2 regions of the Faecalicatena contorta genome follow, and region 2 is predicted to be linked to the other one. Evidence: riboswitches for the same ligand, from Rfam matches in the RefSeq annotation. Region 2 holds a riboswitch; the other holds the start of a gene.
What was found. A riboswitch is a leader RNA that binds a small molecule or an ion and turns the genes downstream of it on or off. The one in region 2 is predicted to bind FMN.
Positions count from the first base shown of each region.

Region 1: another riboswitch for FMN. It lies ahead of MWG26_RS17845 (ECF transporter S component); the one in region 2 lies ahead of ribD (bifunctional diaminohydroxyphosphoribosylaminopyrimidine deaminase/5-amino-6-(5-phosphoribosylamino)uracil reductase RibD).

Region 1 is NZ_BQNQ01000001.1:3,988,530-3,996,772, forward strand. Features, by position in the region: gene MWG26_RS17825 (ABC transporter permease) at 1-1,390, opposite strand, end outside; gene MWG26_RS17830 (ABC transporter ATP-binding protein) at 1,387-2,148, opposite strand; gene MWG26_RS17835 (DUF4318 domain-containing protein) at 2,356-3,000, opposite strand; gene MWG26_RS17840 (LytTR family DNA-binding domain-containing protein) at 2,997-3,449, opposite strand; gene MWG26_RS17845 (ECF transporter S component) at 3,657-4,283, opposite strand; FMN riboswitch at 4,416-4,542, opposite strand; gene MWG26_RS17850 (HD domain-containing protein) at 4,918-5,406, opposite strand; gene yicI (alpha-xylosidase) at 5,923-8,243, opposite strand, start outside.
Region 2 is NZ_BQNQ01000001.1:4,665,122-4,673,364, reverse strand. Features, by position in the region: gene MWG26_RS20875 (bifunctional 3,4-dihydroxy-2-butanone-4-phosphate synthase/GTP cyclohydrolase II) at 1-641, opposite strand, end outside; gene MWG26_RS20870 (riboflavin synthase) at 655-1,290, opposite strand; gene ribD (bifunctional diaminohydroxyphosphoribosylaminopyrimidine deaminase/5-amino-6-(5-phosphoribosylamino)uracil reductase RibD) at 1,272-2,375, opposite strand; FMN riboswitch at 2,510-2,624, opposite strand; gene MWG26_RS20860 (NlpC/P60 family protein) at 3,018-5,219, shown strand; gene MWG26_RS20855 (ribonucleoside-diphosphate reductase subunit alpha) at 5,634-8,168, shown strand; gene MWG26_RS20850 (ribonucleotide-diphosphate reductase subunit beta) at 8,195-8,243, shown strand, end outside.

The DNA.
Region 1 (8,243 bases), 680 kb from region 2:
CCTTTTTTACCGTCAGAGGTGCCTCCTCCCCTCCTATTATTAACGGATAACTTTTCCCAGCCTCCGAACTGCCCCCGCCTCCAGGCTGATACTTTACTAAAATACACTCCTCATCCGTCAGTCCGGGCAAGGAATCGATCACCCCCTCCCTGCCCTGTGCACGCAGCAATGTTACATAGTCTGTGAATGAGATACATTCAAAGCCTGGCTCCCGTACAATCTTTTCATTTTGGGCATCACCTTTTGCAGAACCGACGCCATATTCCACAGGTAGCACGGAAGCAGAAGAAGCCGCCTTATAGATCTCTGTCTGCGTAAATGTAATTGTTTCGTCCGGTGCATACCTACTGACAATCCGCTTGACATTATCCAGCTGAGTCTCCTCTTCCATCCTGAACTCAATTTCCGATGGAGCAATGCGGGATACTGCGGCGATTGGATAGTATACCGTTAGTGCCATAACACCCGATACCGTTAAAACAGCCGCAGAAAGCAATGTCAGCATGATTAAGGTCTTCGCGTTAGAGCGGATGCGGTATATAAAATTTGGTATCGTAATGATTCTGGTTTCTGTGTAAAACGCCCGTTTGTTCCCTTTACGTCTTTTCATTACATAAGGCAGAAAGGATGAAATAAAAAATATAGTACCCATTACAACAAGCATTGCAGTCAGCATACCAACTGGATAAAAGCCGATAGAATTCCAGACGGACTTTGGGCCTCTGGTAATATCCAGCGCCAGCCTATAGCCTGCTATTATCATTACAATTCCAAGCAAAGCAGGCAGACGGCGGCATTTCAAATTCTTTTCCGCTTTCTTTTCAAAGCGTATCATTTCCATAAGAGATGCCTTATAAAGAAATCTGGCATTTGATGCTGTTAAAACACAAACAACCAGCGCAATAAAGCAGGCCGTTTTCATCATGGCATTTGCATTAAAAAACGGGATCTGTGAACCGTCCACCGCGAGTTTCAGAAGCACAGTAATTCCGCTTACAATCCCCTTATGTGCGGCTGCTCCTAAGATGATTCCTGCCAAATAAGCACCGCAGCTTATAAAAATATTTTCAAAAGTCAGCAGGCATAATATGGAAGACTTTCGATACCCCAGTAATGCGTAGACACCAAGTTCTTTTATACGGCGTTTTAGAAAAAAGTGATTCGAATAAGCCATATAAACCACCACAAATGCCATTAAAAATATAGAAATCGTATTGCACATGGACTCTACCCGCCCGTCCGCTGATATTTTATCAAGCATGACCTGGTCCACTGAAAACGAAGTAAATGCGAAGAATACTGTAATCACCAGGGAAACAGAAAATAAATAGAGGGCATAATATGAAACATTTTTTGTCAGGTTTTTATATGCTGCCGTCAAGGTATTCATTGCCTTTCCTCCTGCCTTCTAGTATCGAGCTTAGCTGCTTCCGAGGAGATAGCGTCATAGAACTCCTGTCTGCCGCCGCGTTTGAACAGTTCCCGGATGATGCAGCCGTCTTTAAATATCAATATACGGCTGGCGAAGCTCGCAGTGTAAGTGTCATGGGTTACCATGAGTATTGTAGTATGCAGTTCCCGGTTGGCTTCCTGCAACGTATTCAGCAATTCCGTAGCCGAATTGGAATCCAGCGCCCCCGTAGGCTCATCGGCAAATAAGATCTCCGGCTGTTTCACAATCGCCCTTGCTGCCGACGCCCGCTGCCTCTGGCCGCCGGACAGTTCACCCGGATATTTATTCAGTTGTGATGCTATTCCAAATCTCCCAGCCAGGTTCCACACCATACTTTCGATTTGTTCCGGCGGCAGTTTCATTAAAGTAAGGGGAACAGATATATTTTCCCGGATGGTAAGACTGTCCAGTAGAAAATATTCCTGAAAGATAAATCCCAGATTGTCCCTTCGAAAATCAGCAGCGCTTGTGTTTGCCAGTTTCTTTAAGTTAACGCCTTTGATCCAGATATTCCCGCTTGTGGGCGTATCTATGGTAGAAAGGACATTCAGCAGGGTGGTCTTCCCCGAACCAGAGGCGCCCATAATGCCGACAAACTCCCCTCTTTCTACGCGAAAGGATACTTTATTCAGGCTTGGGTACTGCGCCTTTTCATAGGTCTTCGTTACATCTTCAGCCACTAATAATGCAGTCATTGTGAAATCTCCTTTTACTTTTAATAAGTGTATAATACAAGCGCGGTAAAAAAAACGAATGAGTAAATCAGGCACTTTTTGTGTGGTCCGCCCATTTTCAAAAAAATTAACTTGCGTGTGTTTAAAAAATCCTAAAAAACGGATGCGGCGCCCTCCCTTAAGAAAGCGCCGCATCCGGGCTTTTTTCCGCTATTTTTTTGCCTTGAGCTATCCGTCTTTTCTGAATTTCAGTGCATACATAGGGCCAAACTGTGAGTAAAAGAAATCCAGTGTGACCTCATATTTCTCCCCATCCATCAGAATGACTGCCGGTTTCTCCCTTTGCAGAAATTCCAGCTTAATTTTATTCTTCCTGCAATAATCTTCTATTTCCCGGCAAAAAGCCTCCGCTCCTTTTGGGCATTCATCCAGATCAACGACCAGGTATCTGCCTTTGACAGTTCTGCCATTCAGCTCTTTCGCAATTTTCAAAACAGAACGGTAATCCAGTATCCAGCAGACCAGAACCACTGCCGCATTCACCAGAATGATGTGCCGCCAGGACTCCGACACTATAAAGGACAGCAATACAAAACCGACAGCGATCAAATCGATCCAGTACACAGCTGCCGCCCCTTTAAACCAGCTGCTGACCCTTCCCTTCTCCGGCAGGTAATGTAGCCAAACCAGCAGATTGCCGATCACCAGATATCCTGCCAGGGCTGCGGGAATAAATGGCAGTATCCGGCCCACCTCGTTCATATCTTTTCTAAGACTCAAAAACAGCGCAGTACTCGCAAAAAGAAGCAGCCCCAAAAAGCATCCCTGATAAATCTTCTCTCTTGTCTCTTCAGAAATCCTGTTTTCTTTCATAACAATCCCTCCTTAATCTTGGCTCTGAGTCCTTTTAAATATTTCCTTGAAATATAGGTAACGTCGCCATTTGCAAATTCTGCAATCATAATCCCACCGACTGACGGCTTATAGACCTCCACTTTCGCCATATTCAGAAGCACCGATTTGGATGCCCTGACAAATTCCGGCGGAAGCAGTCCCTCCAGCTCATAAAGACGCTTCCTCGTAGAATAAATATCCTCCCTGGTATGGATATACTGTACCTCCTGCATAGATTCGATGTAGTAAATTTCTCTGCACTTAATCTGATAAATCTTATCGTCCTTGTTGCAGGTTAATATCAGAAACTTATATCTTTCCTGTTCAATAAACTGAGCCAGCCTTTTCGTACTCTCGCTTTCCTCATGCACGCGGATCCTGGCAGATTCTTCCGTCTCTATCCCTACTTTTTCGATCTCCACCTTCATATCCGTTTCCTCCTGCCTTTAATTGAATTGTTTCCTTTTCTGTATTTATCTTATCCAAAATAAAAAAGAAAGTCTACAGAAAACCGGTCAGTGGCTCTTTTGGGCAGGTAAAAGGCTGCCAACCGGGGACTTGAATCCCCGAATGGCAGCCGCATCTTATTTTATCATCTTCTCATTATAAAATTATTTTACTTGCCTGACTCCTTATTACCGCATCCGAAAGATCGGGCTGATCTTTTTATAAATCAATAATACAATCAGGGATACCAGCACACCCTTTAATAGATTGAACGGCGCCACAGCAAACATAACGAATGTGGTAAGACCAGTAATACTTGCATTAATAGCCGATCCCATATCCACCAGCGCATCGATCGGCATCCCAAACGCTGCCGCATATGCCGGAAGAAGGATAAATGCATTCAGTACGCATCCGATCGCCGTCATAAAAATAGTCCCTGCGGTTAGTCCGATAATTGCACTTGATCTGGTGCGCTTTTTCTTGTAAATCAGTCCTGCCGGCACACATAATGCACATCCGATTAAAAAGTTTGCAGCTTCACCGACACCGGCAGTGATCGTCCCATTAATCACCAGGTTTAACAAAATCTTTACAAGCTCAATCACGGCTCCTGCCAGCGGCCCCATTACAAAACATCCTACCAGTACCGGAACCTCACTGAAATCAATCTGATAAAATGCGGGCGCAAATGGAAGCGGGATTTCGAACAGCATCAATACCGTTGCAATGGCTGATAACATTCCGATCTGTGCGATTGTACGGATTCCAATTTTAGATTGTGACTTTTGTACTACATTACTTTCTGTGTTCATAGTCGTTTCTCTCCTTTAATTATACAAATGATTTGAATTGAAAAGAAAGAAAATCTTCATGGAGATCGTGTCTCAGACATAATAAAAACCCCGGATGATAATTCCGGGGTTAAGATTACGCTTTTACGGCATCAATTTCTTCTCTCATCCAGACTTTACTGTCGGTACTGGAATTACACCAGTTCAACCGCTGTCATTATGGCAGTGGGTCGCGGACTATACCGCCGGTTGGGAATTGCACCCGACCCCGAAGAATTCATTCTATTCTATAGGTTATTATAACCCATTGTATGTGGTTATGCAAGCAGTTTTTTTGGTCAATTTTGCCAAAAATTTCACGTAGATCTTTGTATCTCGTTATAAGTAATCTTCGAAATGTCGTAAATTTGTCGTAAACGTTGCTGTGAATTCTGCCGTAAAGGCTATCAAAAATTCGGATTTATATCTGCAGAAATCAGATTACAGCCCTCTGTTTTTCCTCTTCCATTGGCTTCTTATTTAGTTTTTTCATTTGCTGACGGATACGTTCCGGGTTCACTGATTCGTAAACCTTTAAGATCATTTTTTGAGTATCCATCATCTTCATGTTTTGGCAGATTTTCCAATAATTTTTCCCTCAAATAGTAATTTACGGCTAACAAAGTCCAAACATTACTTTACAAATCTGCTTTCCACATTCTGTTCTGAAAATATGATTATACGCATTTAAAGCCGCTGTTTTTGACAGGTTATCCTCCATGATATTTACAAGAAAATCCGCTTCAACAAGTATTTGATAGTCTATTCCATCAATATTATCGTACGTATGATGATTTGCTATCAGATACTGAACTCTTTCAGATACGTAATCTTCAAACCCCAAATCTTTAAGTAACTTTTTTACTATTGCAGGGCCTTCTTTTTCCTGTAATTTTCCGCTACAATCCCCATACTTTTCTTCACATATGTGAATCCCTATGTCGTGAGTCAGGGCTGCAGCTTCAAGAATGAACAGACATTTCCCATCTACATTTTCTGTTTCAGCAATTAGTTTCGCATAACTGTGAACCTTGCAAAAATGCTGAATCCTCTTTGCGTCCCCACGATATAACTCTATCATTGATAAATGTAACTTATTTAACATTTTTAACACTCCTCTAAACGAATAAATATTTGTAGTATTAACGCCTCCAACGTATCCAATAAAATTAATATAAAACGGTTTATCCATTCACAGCTCTCGTAAACGGGTAGACCGTTGCCGACTATACACAACATTCTTCCCTTAAATTCTGGATTGTCGATTTGTATTTGCATTTTACCATATAAGCCTGAGAAGTTCTATTTATTTTCTTTTAATTTTAAGGAATAGTGGGCAGCTGCCTATCAGCTTCTTGTGTATTTCTTTATCACACTTGAGCATTTTGACATAGTATATATAACCTGTATTGAAAAACGAGCTGTGAAATTAGGTGATTCAAATCGAGTTTCCTTAAAATCTGCATATAATCATTGTTCTGTATTGGCAAAGATGGACTAAAAACAAATCAAATGCAAGATTGTATTGAAATCTGCGGAAAAAGATATTCAAAAATCTAAGGAAGGCTTCATTCGCTAGAGAGGTTCTCCTCATTTGGGAATACAAAAATCTTCCTGTTTTTTATTTCCCCAAAATCAACTGCTCCCCGTCCGCTGCAACAACAGCGCTTCGCCTCTCCTTATCGTACTGCACCGTCCCTCCACTTATGCTCCGGATTTCAGGAACATTGTAAAGTACATATGTTATCCTTTCATTTTTCCCACAACTAGACAAATAAATCTTATCTTTATCCGCATATGCCCTCACATTCAGCACAATATTACCATCTTTGTCGGGGATCCGGCATTCTGCTTTCTCTCCCTCCCGTAATTCATAGATACCGATCTGCACATTTTCCGCGAAGGAATACCCGGCTGTTTTTTCATTGCTTCCCATCGGGAGAAGCGAATTCTCGGCCACGAATAAAGGCAGGGAATGATAATCGTATGTTTCCCGGTACCAGCGTCCTCCTTCTTTCCGTTCTCCGTTCAGAAGGTGCGTCCACACACCTTTCGGCAAATAATACTCTCCGATTCCCTCTTTATTAAAAATCGGCGCTACCAGAAGACGGTCTCCAAGCATATACTGCATATCGAGATATTTTACTGCAGGATCATTTTCATATTCCAGGATCATCGGTCGCATCACAGGAATTCCCGTCTTGTGCGACTCCACTGCCATACTGTAGATGTAAGGCATCAACTTCAATTTCAGTTTCGTAAATTCTCTGCACACTTCCACAGATTCTTCGTCGAACAACCATGGCACCCTGTAGCTTTTGGAGCCATGTAGTCTGCTGTGAGTGGAAAGCAGCCCGAATTGCAGCCATCTTTTATATACATCTGCATCGGCTGCCAGTTCAAATCCACCAATATCATGGCTCCAGTAACTGAAACCGGAGAGCATAAAGGAAAGGCCGCCTCTCAATGATTCTGCCATAGATTCATATGTGCCTGTACAGTCGCCTCCCCAGTGTACGGGGAATCTTTGGCCTCCCACCGTCGCACTTCTGGCAAATAAAACTGCCTCCTTTTCTCCTCTTTCTCTCTTTAACAATTCAAATACCGTCTGATTATATAATAATGTATAATAATTATGCATTCCCCATGCATCTGCTCCGTTTGCATAAGTCACATCAACAGGAATCCTTTCACCGAAATCTGATTTAAAACAATCGACTCCCATATCCAGCAGTTCTTTCAGTTTTTCCTGATACCAAATCACAGCTTCCGGGTTCGTAAAATCAATGACTGCCATTCCAGGCTGCCAGTTATCCACCTGCTTTACGCCCAAACCATCGGCGCGCATTAGGAAATAGCCTTTCTTCAACCCCTCCCGGAAGAATCCCGTTCCCTGTGCTACATAGGGATTAATCCATACGCATATTTTCAACCCTTTGTCTTTATATCGCTTTAACATTCCCCTCACATCCGGAAATGTTTTCTCATTCCATTCAAAATCACACCAGTGCAGGCCTCTCATCCAAAAGCAGTCGAAATGGAATACGTCAAACGGCAGATCCCGCGCTTTCATCCCCTCGATAAATGAGTTAACAGTTTTCTCATCATAATCAGTCGTGAAGGATGAACTCAGCCAGAGTCCGAACGACCATGCCGGAGGAAGTGCCGGTTTGCCCGTCAGACTCGTATAGTGCTCAATCACTTTTTTCATAGAACTTCCGCCAATCACATAATAACGCATCTCCTCTCCTTTTACGGAGACGCCGACTGCTTCTACCTTTTCGCTCGCAACCTCAAAGGACACGTCTGTGCTGTGATCCACATAGATTCCGTAATTTTTATTCGTTATATAGAACGGAATATTTTTGTAACTAATCTGCGATGAAGTTCCCCCGTCCTCGTTCCAGCAGTCTACAGTCTGACCGTTTTTTACAAATGCGGTAAACCTTTCACCAAGACCATAAACACATTCTCCCGCTGCCAGTGAAAACTCTGAGACAATATAAGGATTGTAGTCCTCAGCAAGATAATTTGTCTCCGGGTACTTGGTTGAATTTTTTCTGTCATGTCTCATGTATCCGACATTTTTAAACCCACATGATGTCATATCTTTCCCGTTTCTTTTGTAGCTGATATAGAACTCTTTTAGTCCCACATGTACACTAACATTCCCTGCTGACATCACCGCCTCATCCTCGCTGATGTCTATATTTACTTTACATTTTTCTCTATTCAGCATAAACCGGGGTTCTCTCTTTTCGTATCCTTCAAAATGAAAACATCTTACGGAAATAATATCCTCGCCGGCTGAGGTAAACTCAAACGTCAGCGTTCCGACGTCCAATGCGCCTGCGCGGCTGCAGATGGTCCGGAACGGAGCAATCACCCTCATGCCGTTTTCTATTTCTTCCACTTCGTACGCCTGTACCGCATAACATGCGT
Region 2 (8,243 bases):
GGCATACTTGTAACGGAGACACATTCTACCAAAACTTCTTTTGTTTTTCTATACTCCTGTAATTCTTTAATTGTAATGTATGGCAGACTGTATTTTTCCGCGAACTTTTTCAACTCAGAAGTTCTCATCATCTCCCCGTTGTCTCTCATGATTTCGCAGCAAAGCCCGCATTCTTTCAAACCAGCCAGACGCATAAGGTCAACAGTTGCCTCTGTGTGTCCGTTTCTCGCTAAAATTCCGCCCTCTTTTGCTATTAGAGGAAACATATGGCCGGGACGGCGGAAATCTGCTGCAGAGGCATGCTCTGATACACACATGCGGGCAGTAAAACCTCTTTCCCCGGCGGAAATGCCGGTGGTGGTATCTTTGTGGTCAATGGATACTGTGAAAGCAGTATCGTGGTTATCTGAATTTTTCTCAACCATAGGGGGCAGCATAAGCCGCTCTGCAATTTCTCTGCTCATTGGCATGCAAATTAATCCCTTTGCAAAGCTCGCCATAAAGTTAACATTTTCTGTTGTTGCGTACTCGGCTGCACATATAAGATCGCCCTCATTTTCTCTGTCTTCATCGTCCATGACGAGAATTAATTTTCCTGCCTGTAATGTTTCGACCGCTTTTTTTATTGAATCCAGCTTCATTTTGAATGCCCTCCTAATATCCATTTTTAAGTAGAAACTCTTTTGTTATCATAGATGTATCTTCTTTGCCCAGAAGCTTCTCCACATATTTACCGATACAGTCATTCTCAAGATTGACGGTATCGCCGTTCCTTTTTGTGATTAGTGCTGTATGTGCCAGAGTATGGGGGATCACAGAGACACGAAAACTGTTTCCGGATACCGCTGCAACCGTAAGACTGATCCCGTCTATCGCAATAGAACCTTTTTCAATAATGTACCGCGCGATTTTATCGGTTGTCTGAATTGTGTACCATACAGCAATCGTATCCTTTTGAATTTTAGAAATAGTCCCTGTGCCGTCAATATGGCCTGTAACGATATGTCCGCCAAACCGCCCGCCTGCCGGCATTGCTCTTTCCAGATTAACGGGACTTCCCTGCTTCAGGCCGGAGAGGGCCGTCCTGCTTAGCGTTTCGTGCATGACATCTGCGGTAAACGAGGATGCCCCATGAGCAGCGGCAGTCAGGCAGATGCCGTTCACAGCGATACTGTCTCCGGTTTTGATATCTTCCAGGATTGTTTTTGCATAGATAATCAATCGAACAGAATTCCCCTTTTTATGTATACCGGAAATATTTCCAACTTCCTCTATGATTCCAGTGAACATGGATATATCACCTCACTTTCGATAAGAAAATCATCCCCGATCTGAGAAACAGAAGACGTTTTTAGCTGAAAAGCTTCGTTCGGAAAAGCAACGCCGTTTCCACCCACAGGAGTGCTGGCTGCACCGCCGAAAAGTTTGGGGGCGATATAAATCTCTGTCTCATCCACGATCTTTTGGTCTAAGGCACTCCAGTTTAAAGTACTGCCGCCCTCTAAGAGAACACTGTCAATATTCCGGCTGCCCAGGTCAGCCATAAGGTCTGTAAGGTCTATATGGCCGTCTATTTCCTTCACGTCTATCAGTGCGCAGTTTTTTTCCAGGTATTGTCTCCGTTTCCCTTCATCTTTGCTGCTGGTAGCCAGAAAGGTTGTGACGGAACCGGCTGTCTGGACAACATTTGATTCCAGGGGAGTCCGCAGGTGTGTGTCACAAATGATCCGGGCCGGACTCCTGCCATTTTCCAGACGGCAGGTTAACGATGGATTATCATATATGACCGTATTCACGCCCACCATAATTGCTGAAAAAGCATGCCTTGTCTGATGCACCCGCTGTCTGGCCTCCTTGCCGGTTATCCATTTTGAGCGTTTGGTGTAAGTGGCGATTTTTCCATCCATTGTCATAGCGTATTTCATTAGGACAAAGGGATTTTTTGTTGTTATGAATTTGCGGAATACCTTTATCAGTTTTCTGCAGTCCTCTTCCAGAACGCCAACCTCAACCTGGATCTGATTGTTTTGTAAGATCTCAACACTTTTTCCTGCCATGACCGGATTGGGATCCAGCGTGCCGATCACCACTTTTGCTATTCCACTGCGGATTATGGCCTCGGTGCAGGGGGGAGTTTTCCCGTAGTGGCAGCAGGGCTCCAGGGTTACGTACAGGACGGCCCCTTCCGGGGAATCCGTACAGTTACGAAGGGCATTTCTTTCAGCATGCGGCCCCCCGAAGTATTCATGCCAGCCCTGCCCGATCACCTTGCCGTTCTTTACAATAACAGCCCCGACCATTGGATTCGGATTCACAAACCCACAGCCCTTTTTTGCAAGCGCCAATGCGGATTGCATGTGTTTTAAATTATCCATATCATCACCTCCGAAAAAAATAAATGCCTTGAATAAAATCTATCCAAGACATTTAAAAAGGTAATTTATGCGATCTAAACAAAAAACTCTGAAATGATAGAATCATCTCAGAGTATATAAAAAGCATGTTTACTTTTCATCTTCTTTTATCCAGACTTTACTGTCGGCTTCGGAGTTGCACCGAATCATACCTTGCGGCTCGTGGGCTGTACCACCGGTAGGGAATTGCACCCTGCCCTGAAGATAGTTTGTTATTCAATTAAATTTATTATAGTGGGGCAGGTACGAACTGTCAATATAGTTTATGGAATTTAGAGGAAATAGGGTATTCCAATTTATCGTATGATGATTCCAAAATTGAATAAGCAGTAATGCCGAGAAGAAATAAAAAAATTGCACAGTAATGAGGGGAAAATATGATTGCATTCATTCCCGCCAGGGAGTACAATATAAGAATAATGATCTCATAGGAGATAGATACAAGGAAGATACAGAGCAAAGCTCTTTTTTGCGAGTTTCTGCCTTAACAGGCGGACGGCGTTGGAAGTTTTAGGGGGGCTGCCATAGCCGGGAGAATGATGATTACGCAGAGGTATGAGACCTATAGAGAATTGCAGTGAATTTGCGGGAGGAATAATTAGAATGAAAGCAAAAGAGTACAAAAGAATGCTGGCAGTTGTCTTGTCGGCAGGAATGATGGCTGTACAGCCGGCATCCGTTATGGCAGCCGATACAGGCATGAATGATCCGTTACAGCAGGAACAGGAAGGCGGAGAGGGACAGGACGGTGCGCAGTCGGAAGATACAGAGCAGCCAAATGACACTGAACAGCCCGAAGAGGCCCGTCAGGCAGCGGCGGTTGACGGAAGCGGAACAATGGTGGATATCTCGGAAGAGGTGCTCAAGATGCTGGAGGACGGCACCGTTTATCAGGATGAGGAGACCAAGTTTTTACATGACAGTAAGACAAATCAGAAGGTAGACCCGGTTACAGGAGAGCGGGTGGAAGAAAAGCCTGAGGAGAAACCGGGCGGTGACGGGAGTGACCGGCCAGGGGATAATACACCGGATAAGCCAGGTGACAATACACCGGATAAACCGGGAGATAATACAACTGATAAACCGGGCGGTAATACAACGGACAAGCCTGGCAGCGATGACGAAGATGGAAAAGACGACGGGGATAAAGAAGAGAATGGCGGCACCTCCGACAATGGAAATACCGGAGGCAGCCAGGACGGTTCAGACCAGGAGAGCGGAGATACACAGAAACCATCGGATTCCGGTGAAAGCGGCAGTGATGGGGAGAATGAGGGCAATAATTCCGGAGATGCCCAGGAGGCACCTGCTGCGCAGGACCATTCTAACAATCAGGCCTTGATTGCCGGTCAGCAGATTTTTAAGCTTCCCGAAATTAAGAAGGACTTCCGGTTCTGGACGGTGGCAAGAAGGTATGCTTTTGCGAAAGCAAAATTATCCGTGCGTGAAGAGATGACAGAGAATGCGAGAGCAGTTGGTTCTTTGAATACAAACGGACTTCTGTATGTACTTCAGGAAGAGGAGGACGGCTGGCTGTATGTGGAATCAGGCACGGTCCGCGGTTTCGTGAAAGCGGATGAGGTTCTGCGGGGAGACGATGCACAGAAGCTTTTAACAAAGTATCAGGACAGGGCGAAGAAAAAGGCCGAGAGAACAAAGACAAAGTATACTGGAATAGAAAGCGTGGTTTCTGTTGCGAAGGAGTTAATTCCCCAGAATGAGAATAACGCGTTTTTACATACACATTCAACGGTGAACAGGACCGTTATTGACAAGAAATATGCACTGACAACCATCGGACTGCTCAACGTCAGAGAAGGCAAAGACACGAATACCAGGATTGTAGGAACGTTGAAGGCAGACAGCCTGTGCTATGTACTTGCCGACGAGAATGAAGAGTGGGTTTATATTGAATCAGGCGATGTGAGAGGATTTGTAAATAAAAAGTATCTTAAGACAGGGAATGAAGTGAATAAGACTGTGGAGGAGAAGGGAGAAGAAAACTTCCCGACTGCCAGCGAGATCATAGAACCGGAAAAGAACAAGGCCTGCTATTACACATTGACTTCCGTAAAATCAGGGGTACCAGGCAGCAGTGTCAGACAGTCTGTTTTAGAGTTTGCCTCACAGTTTATCGGCAATCCTTATGTCTGGGGCGGAACCAGCCTTACAGAAGGTGCAGACTGCTCCGGGTTCGTACAGAGTATTTTTAAAGAGTATGGATACAATCTGCCGAGAGTGGCGGAGGATCAGGCACAGTATGGCACAAAGATTGCCGTGGAGGATGCACAGCCGGGAGATCTGATATTCTACGCAAAGGACGGTTATATTCACCATGTTGTGATCTATGCGGGAGACGGAAAGACCGTTGAGGCCATGGGATCAGATTATGGAATCGTCCAGGGGAATGTGGATACATCCGAGGCAGTGTGGGCGGTGAAAGTCCTGGATGACAGTGTGGGCGGCGGTTTTGCCAGCAGCATTGGGGAAGTGAATGCCACAGATGATATGTACGGAGAGTATCTGGGAGATTACCAGCTGACTTATTACTGTTCCTGTGAGGTATGCTGTGACGTGGAGACAGGCATTACAGCAACAGGAACTCCGGTTGTGGAAGGACAGACGATTGCGGTGGATCCGAGTGTGATTCCTTATGGGACGCAGGTTATTATTGGGGGACATGTATTCACAGCGGAGGACTGCGGAGGTGCAGTGAAAGGGAATCATATTGATATCTATGTAAATGATCATGACAGAGCTCTCAGTATGGGCGTGAATCAGGCGGATGTGTATCTGGTGAAATAAAAGGATGCTTCAGACACGCTCCAGGGCATCTTGTAATTCATGTTCTGCGAGGGTGAGAGATAAAAAACTGCTCCCGGCCGGGCAGACGGATCAGAATATTAATTGATCTGTCTTCCTGACTGGGAGTATTTTTGGTTTATAGATGATATCAAAGTAAAATCTTATGTATTCCGAATAGAATTTACCTTCAGCAAGAAGACTAATTTCAAGATATGTGGTACTCTGTGAAATAACCGAACGTGGATTAAAACATTCGCCGTAACAGTTCAGGCTTGCCTGAACTGCTACTATTCGTCTCACAATGTAAGAATCTGTATATTGATAACAACGATATGTTGTGGTAATATGTTCTACATGGCACAATAGATTGTGCAAGTATGTGAAAATATATGGTGTGAAAGGCTTGAGAATTCTATGAAGATTTATAAGAGAGATGCAGCTCTGGCTGTGTATGACCCGGAGAAAATTAAAAATGCGATAGGGCGTGCCTTTTCCAGTGTGGGCAGTTCTATTGCGGAATCAGAAAGCAACAGGCTTCTGGACAGAATTGAGTCGAAGTTTCCGGACGATGTAAATGCAGGAGAACGGGCCATATCTGTGGAGGAAATCCAGGATTTTGTTGAACGGACTCTGATGGAGGAGAATTATTATAAGGAGCTGAAGAGCTATATCCTGTACCGGGAGGGAAGGGCAAGACGAAGGATATCCCGCCAGCGGATTGCAGCAGAATTAGAAAGTATACCCGGGGTTTCAGGCGTATTGGCCGGCATTCAGAAGGAATTTATCCAGGAGGAATACGAGCTGGAGCAGCTGAATGCCAGATTTCAGGCGCTTTTAAGCCCTGGGCTGACGGATCTGGAAAAACTGGCTGTACTCGTAAAAGCATGTGCGGAGCTGACGACACAGGAGGCGCCAAAGTGGGAGATGATTGCTGCCAGGATCAGAATGCTCAGTTTTGATCTTCAGCTGGACAGGCAGATGCAGGCATTTCATATCCACAGCTTTTATGAAAAAATATGCTGGCTTACGGAACAGGGGCTTTATGGAAAATATATATTAGAGAACTATTCCCAGGAAGAGATCGGGGAGTTTGAGACATGGCTTTGTAAGAAAAGGAATGATCTGTTTACATTTTCCAGTCTGGAGCTGCTGCTTGGGAGATATACGATCTGCAGCAGGACGGGGGAACCGCTGGAGGCGCCCCAGGAAATGTTCATGGGAATTGCAATGCATCTGGCGATGCAGGAGAAAAAAGACAGAAGCATCTGGGTCAGACGTTTCTACGATATGCTCAGCACGCTGAAAGTGACTATGGCAACGCCGACGCTTTCTAATGCGAGAAAGCCGTACCACCAATTGTCCTCCTGTTTTATCGACACAGTGCCGGACAGTCTGGATGGAATCTACCGCAGCATTGATAACTTTGCTAAGGTCAGTAAATACGGCGGTGGGATGGGCATGTATTTTGGCAAGGTCCGGGCAAGCGGCAGCTCTATCCGTGGATTTGAGGGCGCTGCAGGCGGTGTGATCCGCTGGATACGGCTCGCCAATGACACGGCTGTGGCGGTGGACCAGCTCGGGGTCCGGCAGGGGGCCGTGGCGGTTTATCTGGATGTGTGGCACAGAGACCTGCCGGAATTTTTGAATTTAAGGACGAATAACGGCGATGAGCGGATGAAGGCTCACGATGTATTTCCCGCAGTCTGCTATCCGGATTATTTTTGGAAGCAGGCACGGGATCATATAGACAGCGACTGGTATCTTATGTGCCCCCATGAGATACTGACGATTAAAGGATATGCCCTGGAAGATGCTTTTGGGGAGGAGTGGGAGGAAAAGTACCTGGACTGTGTGCGGGATGAACGGATCCGCAAGCGGGTCATACCGATGAAAGATGTGCTTCGGCTGATTATCCGCAGTGCGGTGGAGACCGGGACGCCCTTTGCTTTTAACCGGGATACGGTGAACAGGGCCAATCCTAACCGGCATAAAGGTATGATTTACTGCAGCAACCTATGTACAGAGATCGCCCAGAATATGAGCGCGATAGAGTTGGAAGAGCAGAGGACCGAGGAGGTAGACGGGGAGACCGTTGTCGTGACGGTGACAAAACCAGGCGAGTTTGTAGTGTGCAATCTTGCCAGCCTGTCATTGGGACATATACAGGTGGAGGACTACAAGGAATTGTCTTACATTACCGAGAGCGCCGTACGTGCTTTGGATAACGTGATTGACCTGAATTTCTTTCCTGTGCCTTATGCCAGGATTAATAACCACAGATATCGTCCGATTGGTCTGGGCGTAAGCGGATACCAGCATATGCTTGCAAAGCATGGGATTCGCTGGGAAAGCCAGGAACATCTGGACTTTGCAGAGAAGGTTTTTGCGGATATCCACTATGCTGCATTAGACGCCAGCAGCAATATTGCAAAGGAAAAAGGCAGTTACGCCTACTTTGAGGGAAGTGAGTGGCAGACAGGGGCGTATTTCCGGCAGAGAAATCTGATGGATGAAAGGTGGAAGAAGCTTGCAGACAGGGTGGCTGCACAGGGACTGAGAAACGGCTATCTTCTGGCGGCGGCACCAACCAGCAGCACCAGCATTATAGCCGGGACGACGGCGGGTCTGGATCCTGTGATGAACAGGTATTTTATGGAGGAGAAGAAAAATGGGCTGATGCCGAGAGTCGCACCGGAACTCTCGATGGAGACATTCTGGTATTATAAAAATGCACATTTAATTGACCAGTCATGGTCTGTGCGGGCCTGCGGCATCCGGCAGAGGCATATTGACCAGGCACAGAGTATGAACCTTTATATTACGAATGAGTACACCTTCCGCGGAGTTTTGAATCTGTATCTGCAGGCATGGGAAGAAGGGGTGAAGACGATTTACTATATTCGCTCCAGAAGCCTTGAAGTTGAGGAATGTGAGGTATGCTCTTCTTAAGACAATGTTGAAAACAGGAGGCTGACATGTCAGAACTAGTTAAGAAACCACTCTTTAATCCGGAGGGGGATATTG